One region of the Paenibacillus sp. PDC88 genome, then DNA from elsewhere that is predicted to be linked to it. Evidence: riboswitches for the same ligand, from Rfam matches in the RefSeq annotation. Region 1 holds a riboswitch; each other region holds the start of a gene.

Region 1 (4,381 bases):
CATGTCAGTAGAGGAGATTGTGGAAGCGATGGACCTTGAATTCAGGCAAGCTCTTGGATATACCCCGAGACTTATAAAAAGCAATTTATCAGATAAAGAAATTGCATACTTTATGCAAAACAAAATGGATTTTCCAGGTATAAGTATAATTGAAGAAACCGTCCGCAAATACGATGATGAAACGGTAGCTGTTCAGGCTATAGGCTATCTGAAGACCTTCAAGACATCAAAGACCATCAGTAAATATGAAGAAATCAATGAACAAAATGATACTCAAATGGATCCCGGTTTGATTTATTCCGAACTTGAACCAGTGGGCGTAGATGGCCTTGAACTCCAGTATCAGGACGTGCTTCGCGGAAAAAGTGGATATAGTAAAATTCCAATAAACTCTCTGAATTTGCCTGAAGAGGGGACAGTCATTGAGCCACCTCAAAAAGGATTAGATATTGTATCATCCATTAACAGAGAAGTGCAAATCCAGACAGAACAGGCTATTCTCGATCAGCTTGAATGGCTGCAGCGAAATCCAGTGTCGGGAAAGCTGCATCCAAATGCAAAGACAGGATTCGCTGTAGCAATGGAAGTCGATACGGGGAATGTGGTGACTATGGCTAGTATGCCTGATTACAATCCAAATGCAGCTTGGGACTATGAAAGCATAAAGTATATTTATCGAAACGGAACGGTTGAATCCTTTCCTCCCAATGATACAGGACAGCATCCAGAATCAACAGTATTGTTAGGGTCGACTATTAAGCCGTTAAGCGTACTTATTGGATTAAACGAAGGGTTATTCAGTCCTAATACTCCTTACTTAGACCGAGGTTATGCGGAATTTGGAAGTGATAATACACGAGTGCGGAATTCAGGGAGTACGGTTATGGGGCTTCTCTATCCAGACACAGCTATTCAAAACTCTTCGAATGCATTTATGGTCGATTTAATTGGTGAAAAACTGTGGATTAAATATGGTAATGAAGGAATTGATGTTTGGGATCAATATATGAAAGAATTCGGACTTGGTGTAGATACGGGGGTGGATTTACCTCGGGAATTTAGAGGGAGAATTGAGTATAACCAAGAGAATCAAACGTCACTTACAGGCTTAGCTTTCGCTTCTTTCGGTCAACAGGGCAAATACACGACTATGCAGCTCGCACAATATGCAGTTATGTTAGCTAACAAAGGTAAACGAATGGAACCGCATTTAGTTAAAGAAATAAGGGACTCAAGCGGAAATGTAGTCGAAAGAATCGATCCTAAAATTCTTAATGAAGTGGAGTTTAATGAAGCTTATTGGGAAACCATTCACAGGGGAATGGCTACAAATGTAGATGTTGCTTTTTCAGGATTTCCATATGACTTTGCCCGGAAAACAGGTACCTCCCAACAGACGATATATAAAGATGGTGAAGCCATAAATGTTGAAAATGGCGTGTTCATCGCATTTGCACCGCGTGAAAATCCTAAACTTGCCGTTGCAGTAGTTGTTCCAGAAGGGGGATACGGCTCTATGAGCGCTGCGCCCATTGCTCGAAAAATATTTGATGCATACGATGCAGAAATCGGGTTAACCGAAGCACCTCGTTCAACTGAATAAATCAAATAATATAATAGAAAGCTCTGTACTTGATAGGGCTTTCTACATTGCAACAGAAAATAGAGTGGAGTATAAAAATGAAAAATGTCCATAGTGATCAATGTAGCGTCTACACATCACAGTTATACGCTTTGAAAAGATAAAGGTATTTATCATAGCGTGTCCAGCAAGGTACGCCAGCTAAATACTCATTAAATCGTTTCATTCTATACTGCTCTAATCTGCACAACGACGGCCGAACACCCTTTTCAGTGTTAGAAACATCGGAGCTTCAGTTGCAAATATTTTTGTTACTGTATTTGTGTTCCCGATATTTACGCTTACCCCACTATATGTAACTAGCTAATTTTGTGCCAGCTAATATCCGATTTTTTTATTTCAGATAATGTAGCTAATGGAGTAAAGTGTCGACACCAGGCTTACTGAAAAAGCAATCTCAACCTACGGTTTCGATAAATTCGAGAACTTGGTAACTGAACCATCGTATGCTTTAAACCGAGTTAACACTTATCAATGCACTTTCTCTCTTTATACTAAGAGTCTATTTATAAAGTAATATTGAATCCAAGGCAAAGTATATACTAAGATCTCCCGACGCCACTTACCCCCGGAAGTTAATATCCGGGGGTAAGTGGCATCTATAAAGAAAAAATGTAGAGTTTTTTATGTGCACAGAGACTTAAGTTATTACTGTAATTTGTTCAAATCAGTTTCTGTTTTTCAGGTGCTTCATTTCGTTAAGTAACGGGAAACGTAAGAACGTATGGGTCATAGCGATCGGCTGCTTATTTCATGAAGATGCCGGGCAGATTGTGTATCAAAATTTGATTCGAAATAATTCAGTCAAAACCCCTTCATAAGGGCGGGGTTGTAAATATAGCTTGTCCTTCCCTCTTTAATGAGAGTCATCAACCATATTAGAAAAACTCTTATCATCAATTGTTCTTCTGGCTGTAACGTACCGTTGCTTGTAGTATGTTTCCGAGAGTTTACTTACTCTTACTCCTTTACTGCTCGAAGAATGAGCAAATTGTCCATCCCCTATGTAAATTCCCGCATGAGATATTCCCTTTCCACTTGTATTGAAGAAAACTAAATCCCCAGTTCTTAAATTGCTTTTTGCTACCGCAGTGCCTGTTTTAGCTTGAGCAGCTGAGGTTCTAGGAAGGTTTTGATTAAATTTATCAAATATGTATAATATGAAGCCGGAGCAATCAAAGCCACTTGCTGCGGTCGTTCCTCCCCATTTATAAGGTGTTCCTACCACTTGGCTGACTTCTGATTGTAATTTTGATTTGTCATCAGCAAATGCACTTGTGGTACCAGAAGAAATAATAATAACAGACCCTAATAAAGACATGATAATTTTTTTCAAGTATAATATTCTCCCTTCGATGCCTACGGAGTTAGCTTAAGGATTCGGTAGAAGGTTACCTATATTCAACACTATTTTGAACAATTCACCCAAAGTGGTTCCCCCGTTTTAAATAAATTTAAATTCGGCAAAATAATTAAAATATTGTAACACTAATAACTGTAGTGTATAAATCGAGACTTGTCAATTATAACCTGTAAAATTTGTTGCTTCTTATGATTTCATGAGGATTTATTTAATTTAGAAAGGTTTTTCATAAATAATCGACAACTTAACAAGAAGTGGGTCATATTTTATGACAGGTAATATCATAACAAATTTGTAATTAATATGTCTTTTTTTATTTCAAAAACTGTTTCAGATTTAATCAAAAATAACCGCTCCAGTTACTGGGAGCGGTTATAAAAGTAGTATACTTTTTTATGTTATGCAGCCATGTTACGACATGCATCTGCACATTTAAAACAAGCTTCCGCACATTTTTGGCAATGGTCATGACTATGTTTTTTGCACTCATCACCACATGCTTGGCATATCTCAGCACACAATGAGCAAATTTCTTTGATAAATGGTGAATTGCTGCTCATTGCTGTTGCAGCAAAAGAGCAGATGTCGGCACATAGCCGATCTAGACGAATACATTCTGCCATCATTTTAATGTCTTCTTCTTTTAAACAAGCATCGTAGCAGTGATTACAAGTCACCATACATCGTAAGCATTCCTCTATACATTGTTTATACTGTTCATGTGACATTTCCATTCTCCTTTCAGTGATTAATTTTTTACATACGTAATTACTATTTACAATTAATCCTCGATACATACTCAAGGACTTGAATGTAAATTAACCAAAAATGTGCAGAATATGTGGAGATAACGAGTGAAAATAAAAAATCTATTTTCTAAAAGCTAATTTAATCAATGATTAGTTCGAAGTATAAATATCACTTTGAAAAGCTAACTATAGCCAGAACTAAGAACTTTAAATCGGTAAGTCATGGCTTATGCACAAAATATTCAAAGTTCAGGCGTATAATAATAATAAACAATCTTATGCTTATGGTGGATAAACGTTTGGGTTTTAAGGAGATCATGGGTTTCGAAATTACAATAGAATTTTGAAAAACATTACTACTTGAAATATTTGATAAATAATTTAAGTCATATATCTGGAAAAATTAATAGAACGGTGGTCATCAAAATGAATCGAATAGCTTTTAAATTAGGAATTATTATCGTATCTCTGCTGTTAGTGGTTCTGCTTTCCTTGGGATATGTCGTTGATAAAATCTTTTCGAATATGTATTATCAAAAATCAGAACAAGATGTGGCCGAAATGGCATCTCATTTTGTTGAAATGGTACATTCTAGTAAGAGCATACCTACAGATTTGATATCCACT
Region 2 (4,381 bases), on a different contig from region 1:
CATCACATATACTGTCGTTATTACCAATAACGGGATTACAGAAGTGAACAATGTCATCATGGTTGACCCTGTACCAATTGGCACAATTTTTGTCACAGGCAGTGTTACCGTAGACGGTGTACCAAGACCTTCAGCCAATCCAAATTCAGGCATCAATGTAGGAACGATCGAAGAAGGTACCTCTGTCGCAGTTACATTCCAGGTGCAGGTTGTCTTGATATGAGCCTGGATCCGAATCAGGAACGCCTTCTTCAGAACCAAACGTCGGTTACTTTTATATCAGGAGCAACAGGTGGTGTAGCTTATTCCAACCTGGTGAGCATTCCACTAACCGGCCCGGTAATCACGATTCAAAAATCAGCTTCCGTTACGCAAGCTGCATTAGGCAGCATCATCACATACGAGCTGAACATTGCTAACACAGGGAACGCCGATGCAGAGGTTATTGTGCAGGATGCGATCCCGGAAGGTCTGCAATTTATTGTTAACAGTGTGCTTCGGAATGGGCAGCCTCTTCCGGGTGTAGACATTTCTTCACCTCTGAATATAGGTATCGTTGCCAGCAGCTCAGCAGCCAATATCAGTTTTCAAGCCATTGTCACCAGCCTTCCGCCTTCTAACGAGATCTTCAATGTGGCAAGTGCAGCGTATACTTTTCAAACTTTGGATGGTCGAACCATCACGAGATACGTCACTTCTAACGGTGTGCGGATTGCAATTGCCAATGCGCAGCTGACCATATCTCAGCGTGCCAACACGCTTCAAACCTTTGTTGGAGATGTTATTACTTTTACTGTAACGATTCAAAATACAGGCTCCGTACCCGTGCTCAATGCGAGATTGAGCGTAGTGCTCTCTGCAGGAATGAGCTTTGTTCCGGGGAGTGTGATACTTAACGGTATCATCTCTCCGGGTCTTGATCCTGTTCAAGGCTTTATACTTCCCGTCATTAATCCTGGAGAGGTTGTACAGCTGACATACCAAGTTCGTGTGCTCAGCGTTAGTAGTCCTTTATCGAGCGAAGTACTCGTTGCTTACACCTCTGACGGCGTGCCTGTACAGACCAGTTCCAATGAAGTCGTTCTTTCCCCAGTTGAACCCGTCGTGAACATGGTCGTAACGGTCATGCCTGGTCAAGTCACCTATGGAGGCGCTGTACAGTTTACTGCTGTGATACTAAATGAAGGGGATCTCCCGATCGAGGCTGTTTACTATATGAATTTTCCACAAGGTCTTATCTTCGAAGATTATTCGGTTCAAATCAACGGGGTCGAGGTTCACAATGCCAATCCTGTGCTAGGCATAAGGCTGGGTACTTTGTTTCCTGGATCCAGAACGGTCATTACGTACCGAGCCCTTGTATCCTTCACCCCCTATTCCCGATTTACGCAGATGAATCTGATCAATCAAGCAGCTCTCCAGTTTACGTATCGACTGACCGATAGCAGAACGGTCTCGCTTCGTGAGGAGACAGAGGTCCAGGTATTATTTCTTGCACCTGTTATTCAGGCGGAGCTCACTTCACAGCCTGTCCGGGTTGAGCGGGGTGATGAGGTCACCATACGAATCTTGGTTCGCAATACGGGAAATCTTGCAGCAGCTCTATCGCTGCGAGGTCTCATTCCACCGGGTACAGCGCTTATGAGGGGAATCTTGCACTTCCAGGATGGGACCATAAAGCCCTTCTCAATACAAGATTTGATAGACGGGATACTCATCATAGGGGTTCTTGAGCCGGGACAATATGCAGAGATTGAATATATCGTTCGTGTGAATATCGAAGGACTTCTGCCATCCGATTTGTTAAAAGGGTACGTTACTGTATTATTTACTTATTTGTTTGAGAACAAGGAATATACACTGGAAGTTCACTCGAACGAATATATCATTGTAATCGAGCAGCACGATGAATAGAAATATCATACTCATCATATGAAAATCCCTCACTTCAATCCTGGAAGTGAGGGATTTTCTATTCTTGGATGATACTTAACTCCTCAATCTACTAAATTCGACAAAAACTAATGACAAGTTTGTCAGAAATTTATGAACGAATGAACACCTTCCAAAGTTCCTATACCTTCGGTTTAACGAGCACTTCACGATTTATTTTACACAACAACGAAAAAACTATGCCAAACTTCGGAAAAGAGAGTTGATAAATATACCAGTGAATGATAAAATCCAAAAGTAGATAAAGTAACAATTTCGTAATCATTAATGTCACTTTCGTTGTCGAAATCATTAGGTGTATGACTGATAACTGCCGAATTCTCGCACCAAGAAGCGGGGGACCCGACCATTTATGGGTGAATTGATCAATATTAAAGTGATCATAGGGAACCTTCAACCGAATCCTTAGCTAACCTCGCAGGCATTGGAAGGAGTATTATTTACTTTGAAAAAGACACTAACAGCAGCGGCACTAGGGTTCGCTCTATTATTCTCCGCAGGAGTTACAGAAGCATCCGCATCTATTCTATCTAAAACAGTTAACAATACCGTAGGCATACCTTACCAATTTGGTGGTTCCACTCTATCCGGATTCGATTGCTCCGGATTTACTCGTTATGTATATAAGCAGCTTGGTGTGAATCTGCCTCACAGCTCCAAACAGCAATTCCATAAAGGACAGGCTATCAAGAAATCCGAGCTTGTAAAGGGAGATCTTGTCTTCTTTAATACCAGCGGATCCGGTGTTTCACATGTGGGAATTTACCTTGGCAACAATCAATTTGTGTCCGCTACCTCATCCAAAGGGATCGCCATTACACCGATTAACAAAGGATACTGGAGCTCCAAGTACTACGGAGCCAAAAGAATACTGAGCCCGGCCTCTGCTGAGAGAGCTGGATTATAATTACATTACCCGATATATTATCGTTCAAACAATAGTACAAGCATATAAAATAAATGAAGAAGGTCCAGGAATGATTCCTGGACCTTCTGATGTATATGACACAGCAAGGGCTTGGAGCATTACGTTTAGATTTGGCTGCTCTTCGCAATGACATAGGGCTTCTTGGCATCACCGATCAACCTGCGATCCGCAGACAAGTGTACATCCTTATCCAATATCACGTTCTCAAGCACCGCATTCTCCTCAATTACGCATTTCTGCATAATAATCGAGTTACGTATTCGCGCCCCGCTATGTATCTTAACACCCCTAAAAATGATACTGTTCTCCACCGTTCCCCCAATAACGCATCCATTCGCAATTAAGGAATTACTGACTTCGGCCTGTTCCAAATAACGAGTTGGCGGCTCATACTTAATCTTGGTATGCACCTCATGATATTTAAACAGCTGATTGTACTGTTCCTGCTGAAGCAGCTCCAGACTGTTGCGGTAATAGCTGTCCACAGAGTTAATCACGGCATGATATCCATCATAAGCATAAGCTGCGATTTTGAGATTGGTCAGATTGTTCTGTATTCCATCTCGAAAGAAATGATTGTGGCCATGAGCAATACAATGATCTATTAATTTCAGGAACAGCTGCTTCTCTACAATAAATGCACCTAAATAGATATTGGGATGTCCACCTTCCCCATGCATCTCCGTGACCCATCCGTTATCCACATCGATTCGGATGCTTGATTCATATTCTGGGAGAATTTCATCTGCTTTTTTATACAGCAGGGTGATGTCAGCCTGTGTTTCCATATGATAATTAAACATCTCTCTATAATCAGCTGTGTAGAGATGCTGGCTGCCGGTATGAATAATATGTGTTCCAGACCCTCTCAGGAAAAAATCACGATTGTTATGAAAATGCTGCAGGTCTCCTTTTGATCTGTCCGTGGGATCATTCCAATCCGGCGGCAATATGAATAATCCTCCATGCTTGCGGTCCAGATCCCATGGCGCGCCTTCCCCTAAATGATCCATCAGGGATCGATATTTACGACGAACAAACAAAGCGATGTTATGTACTCCGGAGTGCATCATATTGGACAGGACAAAATCGATCAAACGATACCTGCCTGCAAATGGAACGGCTGCGCCGCAGCGAAAATAAGTTAATTCGTTCATTAAATCGAGTTCATGATCCAAGTTCACTACACCCATGAGCTGTTGCATATAACGGCCACCGTCCCTGTTCATATTATTTCAAACCATAGGTATGAGGTCTGTAAGCTTCATCAACGAGCAATATTTCATCCTGATCCTCTCCACCTATGATAGAACCGTCTCTGATGATCATATTTTCACTCACGATCGCTTTATGAATCTTGACGTTCTTCCCAATCTTCACCTTAGGCATGATCACCGAATCTGTAATTTCGCTTCCCTCTCCAACCTCAACGCCATAAAATAATACAGACCTGTTCACATCACCGTGCACAACACAACCTTCATTCACGATACTGCTGCG
Region 3 (4,381 bases), on a different contig from region 1:
GGAGAGATGACATGGATGCTTGTCGTCATACGGAGCGTCGGCGAACCTGTCTCTATTGCTATATAGGCCATAAAACCTCCTTTCTGATCCACTTTTTCGAATCGTTTCACCATACTATTATACGGTTATTCCTCTGTTTTACGTTAATACAGTCATTTGGAAGCGCTTGCTTCGAATCGTTTCGATTCCTATCATAATCTCTTCGCTTAAAGATTGTCAATGCAGTTTATACTGTTTTTTTACCAATCTCTAAAAAGCACAGCTGAAGATATTGACTTTCAAATGACCCTGTAATACCATATTTCACGAAATTCAGAGGACTGGAATCAATCTCCTAATCTCCCTCAAGCTGATTTATGAAATTGATTCCCTGTTCTAAACGTTTCGAAGCTATGACTTGTACTGAAACCAGTGTCAGAACACTGCTGGCGAATTAGGAATGGAGGAAACTATGATACGTACATTGAGCGGCTTTGAGAAGAAGATTAGATCACAAGACTTAAATGTCTTTTCGATTCGTGTGCTGCAGGATGGCGGGCTGGTTGGAGAATGGAACCGTGATCAAGACATGCGTCGTCAGCAACATTCTATCAGCAAATCATTTACATGCATGGCCGCTGGTCTTGCCATTGAGGAAGGAAAGCTCACACTGGATACAAAGCTCGGTGAATTTTTCAATTACAACACCACTTACCGCTCTCAGGATCCGCAGCTCCCTTCTCCTGATGAGCTCACCCTTTATGATTTGTTACGGATGTCTTCAGGGCATGACTCTCCACCGCTATGGCTGCCGGAGCGGCAGTCACTGACGGAGAAGGATTGGGCAAAATACTATTTATCCCTGCCGCTGAACCGCCCTCCCGGCAAACAGTTTACTTACAGCAGCGGCGATACCTTCATGATCTCGGCGTTGATTCAAGCAGCCGTCGGTGAGACGGTCCACCGTTATTTGAACTCCCGTTTGTTTGATCCTCTGGGTATACATCACGTGGAATGGGAAACCTCGCCTCTCGGAGTCACATTGGGATGCGCAGGTCTCGTGATCAGCACCGAAGAATTAAGCAGATTCGGCCAAATGCTGCTGGATGAGGGGGCTTATGAGGGCAAGCAGCTGGTGCCTGCAGAATGGATTCAATTTGTGACTCGCAAGCATATTGATTCTGTCGGTGAGGGAGACTGGTCGCTCGGCTATGGCTGTCAGTTTTGGATGTGTTCTCACGGAGCATATCGAGGGGATGGTGCACACGGCCAGCTGCTCGTTATCATACCGGACCGGAGAGCCGTGATTGCTGTTAACAGTGAGGAAGATCGTATACAGTCTATCCTTGACGCAGTGTGGGAAGATGTCCTGCCTATTTTAGAATAAAGCCGCCTGACTCATTCTTGAACCAACTCCCTGAACGCAGGAAAACTGCACCCCAGCTGTTAGCTTGCGGCTAACCATTGGAGCGCAGTTCCTGCACAGCAGCTACTATCTGCTGTATAAGCCTCAGTTTATTATTAGGTTTATAGAAGCAGGGCCGTCAGTGCGTTCAGATCATTCACAGTATAGTCCGGCGTATCCTTATCATCAGTGGAAGGCTGATAGCGGCCGTAACCCTGCATAATTCGAATCGTAATCATTCCAAGTGATTTGGCTGGGATAATATCATTATCAATACGATCGCCGATCATGATGGATTCCGAGGGCTCAGCTCCGGCTGTTTTCAATGCATATTGATATAAGCGCACATCTGGTTTAGACAAGCCTTGTTCGGCCGAACACGCGATAACATCCACATAAGAACGAAGTCCATATTTCTCCAGCCGCGCTTCCGTACCCGGACTTTGGTTAGCCACGATACCGATCCTATAGCGTTCACCCAGCTGCTCAAGAACAGACCGAGCTTCAGCGTAAGGCTCCTCAAGCTCCTTTTGAAACTTAAGCCTAGGCTTGATATACTCTCTGTCCTCCTCGGAAGGCACAAGCTCCGAAATCGCATACTGCATGGGAGAAGCTATGTAATTGGAATAGCTCTGAATAAATTTGCTGCGTACGTCCTCCATTGTAATGTTATACCCGAGTCCATTTGCTTCTCTCACAAATTGGCCGATAATGTGATCAACGGGAACCCATTCATTTACGAGTGTATCTCCTATATCAAAAAAGAGCCATTTCACATGATCAAACTTCCCCATAATGCCATTCTCTACCTTTCTATCTGTAAATATAGAAAAAGAGACCCATGCTTATATCACGAGTCTCACATGCTATGTTTCCTTTAACTCCAGTATATCAATCCTGTATCTAATTACGCAAACTGTATAGTAAGCACCTACACTAGCCATAAGCCGCAGCCTCCTGCTTCTATCGCTGTGTGCGTGCAGATCAATTAATTAACGGCAGCCCGTTCTCCATTTAACAGAAATCCTACTTCGCCCTTGATTGTAAAAATAACGTGGTCTGCGCCCATACCGCGGTATACTCCGCGAGGATGATTCAGCTGTGTAATAATGGTAATCGGCTTACGTGTCCAGGGTCTGCATATTTGCAAAAACCGGCAGGTCAGATTCAAGCTGTTCTCAAAAATAAAAATACGTCCTACCGCCGCATTAGGCAGCAGCCATTTACTTGTAAACGCCGTATCCATACGTATAATGTGCTCTACTCCAAGCCGTTTGACCTGCTTCTCTTCCTGTGCACTGTTCGTCAGAACAGCAAAAGAAAGCTTCTTGTACATTAATAATCGAATAAAATTTCTGGCCGCTTCATTTGGCGCCGTAACTAAAATAACTTCATCACTCATTACAATCATTTCCTCCCTGTAATAGAAAAAGACAACAAAAAAAGAACACCGACGATCAAAGGCATGCCCGGTGCTCTCCCACCTATATATCAGAACATGGCAAAACATGACCTGTGATATAGGCGCTACTCGGCTTGCTGCCTCTCCCTTTGTTACGCTTACGAGGTTAGCTGTCGGATTCGGACAAGAGAGATTGCCCTATTCACGGCAATAGCCATGAAATTCACCCCATGGATCGATGCATCCACATCTGGGTCCCCCGCTTTTTGGATCAACAAAAATTCAGCGCATAAATAAAACCACAGAGGATTAAACCTCTGTGGCTGATCGCTCACAAGATTTATCATTCCTCTCTCAAACGTTGGCACAGACGATACCTAGAGAATATTCACGTTAAGCTAAGTGAAGGAAAGAACCTTGCATCTCTTCCACATCTCTAGTTCAGCTCTGTACAGCTTACGAGGTTAGCTGTCGGATTCGGACGGTGAGAGTCGTCCTATCTGTTCCTGATGATTCCATATGACATTCCACATGAATCTTCGGTTCAGAATTCACCCCATGCATCGTGTATCATTCGGCTCTCACACCGAATCAAGCACGCTGCCTTACTCTGGTTCCCCCGCTCTCCGCCATATTAGGCAGAAATTAAGCGATCATAGCAATGAGAAACTATTTAAATAAACGGTTGTTCGTTTGCTCAAGATTTACGATATGAATCATACACCCGTTGAAAATCGATGTAAAGCTCCTTCAGCGGCTCATCTTGACGATTTAGCGTTGTTTTTGGATAGAATAAGAGTAAAACATTCATCAATATGCATGCAGCTTATCTGTTCTCAGTTTATCTCGTTATTTCGTTTAATTCTAATGCCTAAGTTTACCTTCGACAATCGTCCTCCTCAATTCTTAAGCTTTGTTTGACTTTCTCCATATATTGTTTAAAATTAAATTGTTATCAATATATATAAAGAGATTGATGAGGAACGGCAATACAAGCATCATTTATATTCCAAATTTATAGAAAGGATGGATGAAGGCATGTCGATTTATCAATACCAAGTGAATACACTTAAAGGCCAGAAGTTAAGTATGGAGGAGTACAAAGGAAAAGTACTCTTGATCGTAAATACAGCAAGCAAGTGCGGATTAACCCCTCAATACAAAGGACTGCAGGAGCTATATGACAAATTCAATGACCAGTCCTTTGAAATTCTCGGTTTCCCCAGCAACCAATTTGCCGAACAAGAACCAGGCTCAAATGATGAAATCGCGGAGTTCTGTCAAATGAACTATGGTGTGAGCTTCCCGATGTTTGAGAAGATTAAAGTCAACGGAGATGAGGCACATCCGCTATTCAAGCACTTGAAGGACAATGCACCAGGTATACTTGGCTCCAAAGCAATTAAGTGGAATTTCACCAAATTCCTTATCGATCAGAACGGAAATATTGTAAAAAGATACAGTCCACAAACGACACCGGACAAGATTGAATCGGATATCGCCAAGCTGTTAAAATGAGTATTCTGCATGTAATCCCCGTCGAAACCCACAATGGGAGCAAAAAAAAGAGCTTGAAGCAAATTGCTTCAAGCTCT
Region 4 (4,381 bases), on a different contig from region 1:
TAATACAGCTTGCCTTCGCCTTCTCCTCAGCAGCCGCAGCGTCTAGCGTTACCTCGGGCATTGCCGGAGGCTGTTCCTCTTCAGCCACATGTTCTCTTCCTGGAACCGTAAACATTAACACGAGGGCAAAAGCGCAAGCGAAGAAAAATAACCCACTCATGATCCATTTCTTCATTCGTTGTGTCCTCCTACTATGTACAATCCTTCATTTATTATAAAGGATCATGAACCTGCTTCATAGTATTTTATGGTAAATATTTAAACAAAAGTTAGGAGAGACAATCATGTCTATTTGAGTTTTACTCCGGTATACACCATACAGAAGAACAACTTAGGACCCTCCGGTGTAAGACGCTCATAGGTATCATGAATGGTAAATCCCGCTTTTTCATAAGTGCGGATCGCTCTTTTATTCCAGGTGAGAACTTCAAGATCAATCTCATTCTGCGGCTGCCGGGAAGCAGCCTCCTGTACAATGGTGCTTACAAAGGGAGCCCCTAACCCCTGCCCACACAGGTCAGGTCTCAAGCCTAGACCAAGCCGGGTCACACCGGCTAGAGGAAATAATTGTGCGAAGCCATATAGCTCACCAGTATCATTTACAATGGATAAATACTGTGTATCTCGGAGCTTAGGGTCGCCGAATTCAATCTCAAGTGCCTTCATCTGCTCCCAGGGCAGCCAGCCGTATATGTTATAAGGAGGTTCGTACTGCCAAGTGCAGATCTCAGCTGCATGCTCTTCACTCATAGGAAGGGCATGAAAGGTCGTTCCTTTCTGCGTCATGTCATCGTCTCCTTTGCCATCCCTCATCCAATAGTCATCCCTAATATAATATAAAAAGCCCGAAGATGGATTACTATTTAGTAATCTAATCTTCGAGCTATAGGGTCGTTCCAGCACAATGTTGCTTAATCTAATGCAGCAGTTTCGTATTCTTCCGTACTCATGATACGTTTTGCACCAATGTAACGTTTCTCATAGTAGCTCTCGTCCAGCTTGCTGATAATAACTCCTTTGGAGGAGGAAGCATGTGCAAATTTACCGTCACCTACGAAGATGCCGACATGGGATACACCATTTCCGCTTGTGTTAAAAAATACAAGGTCGCCAGGTCTCATCTCAGAACGGGATACAGACTTGCCCATTTTGTATTGAGAACCAGATTGATGAGGCAGATCGATGCCGAGTTTATCAAATACATACATGGTAAAACCAGAGCAATCAAATCCGTTTAAAGTCGTACCGCCATATTTATATTCGGTTCCCTTAGCGTTATCAATGACCTTGTCCATTTTGGAATCGGCGAATGCACTTCCTGTTCCGATGGAGAATGCAATAGCAAGACTCAGTGCTGCAGCAGTTAGTGACTTTTTCAAGAAAAAATAATCCCCTTCCAATGCCTGCGAGGTTAGCTTAAGGATTCGGTAGAAGGTTCCCCTATGATCACTTACGTTGCGAGATCAATTCACCCATAAAAGTGGTTCCCCCGCTTCCCAGATGCCAGGAATTTGGCTGTTCTAATGATGTGCACCTGTGAAAGTCGCTCACTCTTGTAAGACTATGTACTTAGTTAGTTAGTAAAAGTTACAACAATTATTACAAAGTTGTTACTAGAAGTTCTGGGCCTATTGTAACAGAGATTGTGTAAATTTGGCAATCGTTTTTTAGATAAAATATTACAAAAAACAAGCCTCACTCTAGGAAAAGAGCGAGACTTGTGAACTTTTTTGACGTTAAGCAGTCGGACTTAATTTCTGCTATGAAAGCGTTGTATTCGCGCTGGAGTGCGGTTTGGACAAGAGAGGTAGGATATTAATTGAGACAATAAATTCAGGCATCTTCGCTATTGGATCGCCAAATACTGAATTGAGAACTAATCTTCCATACATTGATGAGTGATCGAACGAGATGATAAGACTGCTGAAGAATCAGGGCTAAAAGTCCTGTCCATATGAGAGATACGGCCGTGAAAGCACTGAACAGCAGAATGGCAAGTGTGCTAAGTGTCAGGGCAACTCCAGTGACAGGAAGTGCATGACGGAGGCAGATCCATACAGCACCAAGGCCGCTTCGATTGCCTGTCAGTCCAAACTGGACATATAGGAGCAGCTGCTTGATGATGTAGGCATAAACGATCCATAAGATGACGTAAGGAGCCGCCTGCAGAAGAAGATTCTGATTGTAGACTGCATTCATGAGAATGGGGAGCACCTTTGGAAGGATCCAGTAGGCAGGCAGCAGCAGCAATATGATCTCAATGAGATAGAGTAACGATGTCTTTTTCCAGTGCTTAAGTGTCCCTCGAAAAAAGGAGAAGCCTTTGGTGCTTGACTCTTCATGAAGGCTGTGGAACAGACCCGCCCGAATCAGTGGAGTAATGAGCATCCTTAAAATGAACATGAGGACAAGCAGCCATACATATTCATGGACTGTGGAGCTGGTGCTCAAGCTGATCTGCCCCTCTAACCAGAACAAGATCTGGCTGAGCTCATGAGGAGGGGGATCTGGATAGCGCATAAGCAAGGGGATGACCGCAGAGGACACGACTTTGTACAGAAGAACACCCCATAGCAGCTGGTACAGAAACAAGAAGATGACGATTAGAAAATGACGCTTCACTAACTTAAAACCTTCGGAGAGATAAGATTTCATCCACTATACACCTCACCATGACAGACTTCCGAGCAAGAGCTCCAACACTTTGGTAATACTGATATTAAACCGGGTCTCCAATACTTCATCTCCTTCAGCTTTTAAGTAGTTGTTCATATGCTTGTTCTCAAGTGTGATGGAGTACTCAGGATCAACCATTGCCCAATCCAGCGGAGATTTGTAAGTCAGGTTGTAGATGATTTCTCCACCTTTACCGTCCCATACCTTGCGAATCATATGCCCGTCTGCAAAAGTAAATACGATAGGAATCTCTGAGTAATCGCCTGCATTCTTCGCCACTCTGATCGAGGAAATATAGCTTGGCTCCTCGGATGTCCCCTGTTCCTTGATGGCGATGGAATCTACGGAGAAATCAGCCATTTGGCTGCCATAAATATATTGGTCAAAATAGGTGTCCCACGATCTGCGGGTAACCTGCTCTACAACCTTTTGGAATTGAGCAGTCGTCGGATGCTTGAACCGATACTTGGCTGCATAGGTAGCCATAATCTGATCCATCTTCTTGGTACCAACCTGCTGTTCTATACCCAGGAGGACGAGTTTGCCTCTTGTGTATACATTCTCTGCATAGTGATTATGAGAGTCATACTTCCAGGCTTCCTGTGTAAGTGGAGCAGGCGAGCTCATCGATGCAGATTGCAGCGGCAGATTGGGAGTTAGACCATATTCCTGTTCCATTAGGCGATCTTCTGCATAGGAGGTGAATGCTTCATCCAGCCAAGCTTCTTCAAATTCATTGCTCGCGATCATGCCATAGAAATATTGATGGCCAATCTCGTGAATGACGGTTCTCTCGAGCTCATAACCAGGAGAGGTGTCATCCGCGCCAAAGGCAGTAATCAGTGTCGGATATTCCATTCCTCCCGCGCCATTCGCTTCTATAGGAGGAACAACGATGGACAGGGTAGAGTAAGGGTACCTTCCGTACCAGTCGCTGTAATTAGAAAGTGCAGATTTGGCTGCGTAAAAATAGCGATCCTTCAGATCCGCATGAGCCGGATCAAGATACAGCTTAATGCGTACTCCCGGAACATTTGGTGAGGAGAATGGCTCCTCAGCTACGATAAAGTTCGGTGAAGCCGCCCAGGCAAAATCATGAACATCATCAGCATAGAACTGGTAAACCCTCTGGCCATCCTGCTTCGTATAAGGCTTGGTCGGGAATCCGGTTGCAGCCACGATATAATCTTCGGGGACCTTTATCCGTACACTGTAAATTCCGAAGTCGGAATAGAATTCTGAGTTCCCGTGATATTGGTGGAGGTTCCATCCTTCGGTTGTCCGATTACGTCTGCCAGCAGGCTCGTAGACACTTATTTTAGGAAACCACTGACCTGCCATGACAAATTCATCTGCTGTACCCATCCGGGCAAAAATTTTAGGCAGCTCGACTTCAAAGGCTATGTTCAATGTAATGCTTTCGCCTCCTTTGACAGGCTTGGGCAGACGAACCTTCACAAGACTGCGGTCGTTCATATTGCCATCGTCCGGCTGAACATACTGAATGCGGTGTAATAGGGACAATCCTTCTATCGTTTTGATCTCGGTAAGCTTCATGGAGCCATAGCCGTCCTTCGGCATAACATCACCTCGAAGCTTTCCGCCGGACTCCTTCATAAAGGTTGTCTGATCAGAGGAGAAAGCATTGGGATATAGATGAAAATATAATTCATTTACGGTTTTGGTTCCCGGATGAGTCCAGGTC

The links. A riboswitch is a leader RNA that binds a small molecule or an ion and turns the genes downstream of it on or off. The one in region 1 is predicted to bind cyclic di-AMP.
Region 2: linked by a shared signal. The riboswitch ahead of BLW49_RS01110 (C40 family peptidase) and the one ahead of BLW49_RS23385 (C40 family peptidase) in region 1 are both predicted to bind cyclic di-AMP.
Region 3: linked by a shared signal. The riboswitch ahead of BLW49_RS18100 (hypothetical protein) and the one ahead of BLW49_RS23385 (C40 family peptidase) in region 1 are both predicted to bind cyclic di-AMP.
Region 4: linked by a shared signal. The riboswitch ahead of BLW49_RS27360 (C40 family peptidase) and the one ahead of BLW49_RS23385 (C40 family peptidase) in region 1 are both predicted to bind cyclic di-AMP.

The regions. Positions count from the first base shown of each region.
Region 1 covers NZ_FNNT01000010.1:22,853-27,233, reverse strand. Annotated here, with positions in the region: gene BLW49_RS23390 (peptidoglycan D,D-transpeptidase FtsI family protein) at 1-1,603, shown strand, start outside; gene BLW49_RS23385 (C40 family peptidase) at 2,499-2,978, opposite strand; cyclic di-AMP (ydaO/yuaA leader) riboswitch at 2,984-3,118, opposite strand; gene BLW49_RS23380 (four-helix bundle copper-binding protein) at 3,404-3,733, opposite strand; gene BLW49_RS23375 (sensor histidine kinase) at 4,181-4,381, shown strand, end outside.
Region 2 covers NZ_FNNT01000001.1:270,345-274,725, forward strand. Annotated here, with positions in the region: gene BLW49_RS01100 (beta strand repeat-containing protein) at 1-223, shown strand, start outside; gene BLW49_RS01105 (DUF11 domain-containing protein) at 220-1,914, shown strand; cyclic di-AMP (ydaO/yuaA leader) riboswitch at 2,255-2,392, shown strand; gene BLW49_RS01110 (C40 family peptidase) at 2,399-2,860, shown strand; gene glgD (glucose-1-phosphate adenylyltransferase subunit GlgD) at 2,986-4,086, opposite strand; gene BLW49_RS01120 (glucose-1-phosphate adenylyltransferase) at 4,112-4,381, opposite strand, start outside.
Region 3 covers NZ_FNNT01000006.1:39,582-43,962, forward strand. Annotated here, with positions in the region: gene BLW49_RS18085 (alpha/beta hydrolase) at 1-71, opposite strand, end outside; gene BLW49_RS18090 (serine hydrolase domain-containing protein) at 452-1,366, shown strand; gene BLW49_RS18095 (HAD family hydrolase) at 1,507-2,160, opposite strand; gene BLW49_RS18100 (hypothetical protein) at 2,373-2,786, opposite strand; cyclic di-AMP (ydaO/yuaA leader) riboswitch at 2,927-3,084, opposite strand; cyclic di-AMP (ydaO/yuaA leader) riboswitch at 3,225-3,448, opposite strand; gene BLW49_RS18105 (glutathione peroxidase) at 3,825-4,304, shown strand.
Region 4 covers NZ_FNNT01000019.1:16,288-20,668, forward strand. Annotated here, with positions in the region: gene BLW49_RS27350 (c-type cytochrome) at 1-175, opposite strand, end outside; gene BLW49_RS27355 (GNAT family N-acetyltransferase) at 289-786, opposite strand; gene BLW49_RS27360 (C40 family peptidase) at 912-1,379, opposite strand; cyclic di-AMP (ydaO/yuaA leader) riboswitch at 1,386-1,527, opposite strand; gene BLW49_RS27365 (hypothetical protein) at 1,834-2,655, opposite strand; gene BLW49_RS27370 (M1 family metallopeptidase) at 2,668-4,381, opposite strand, start outside.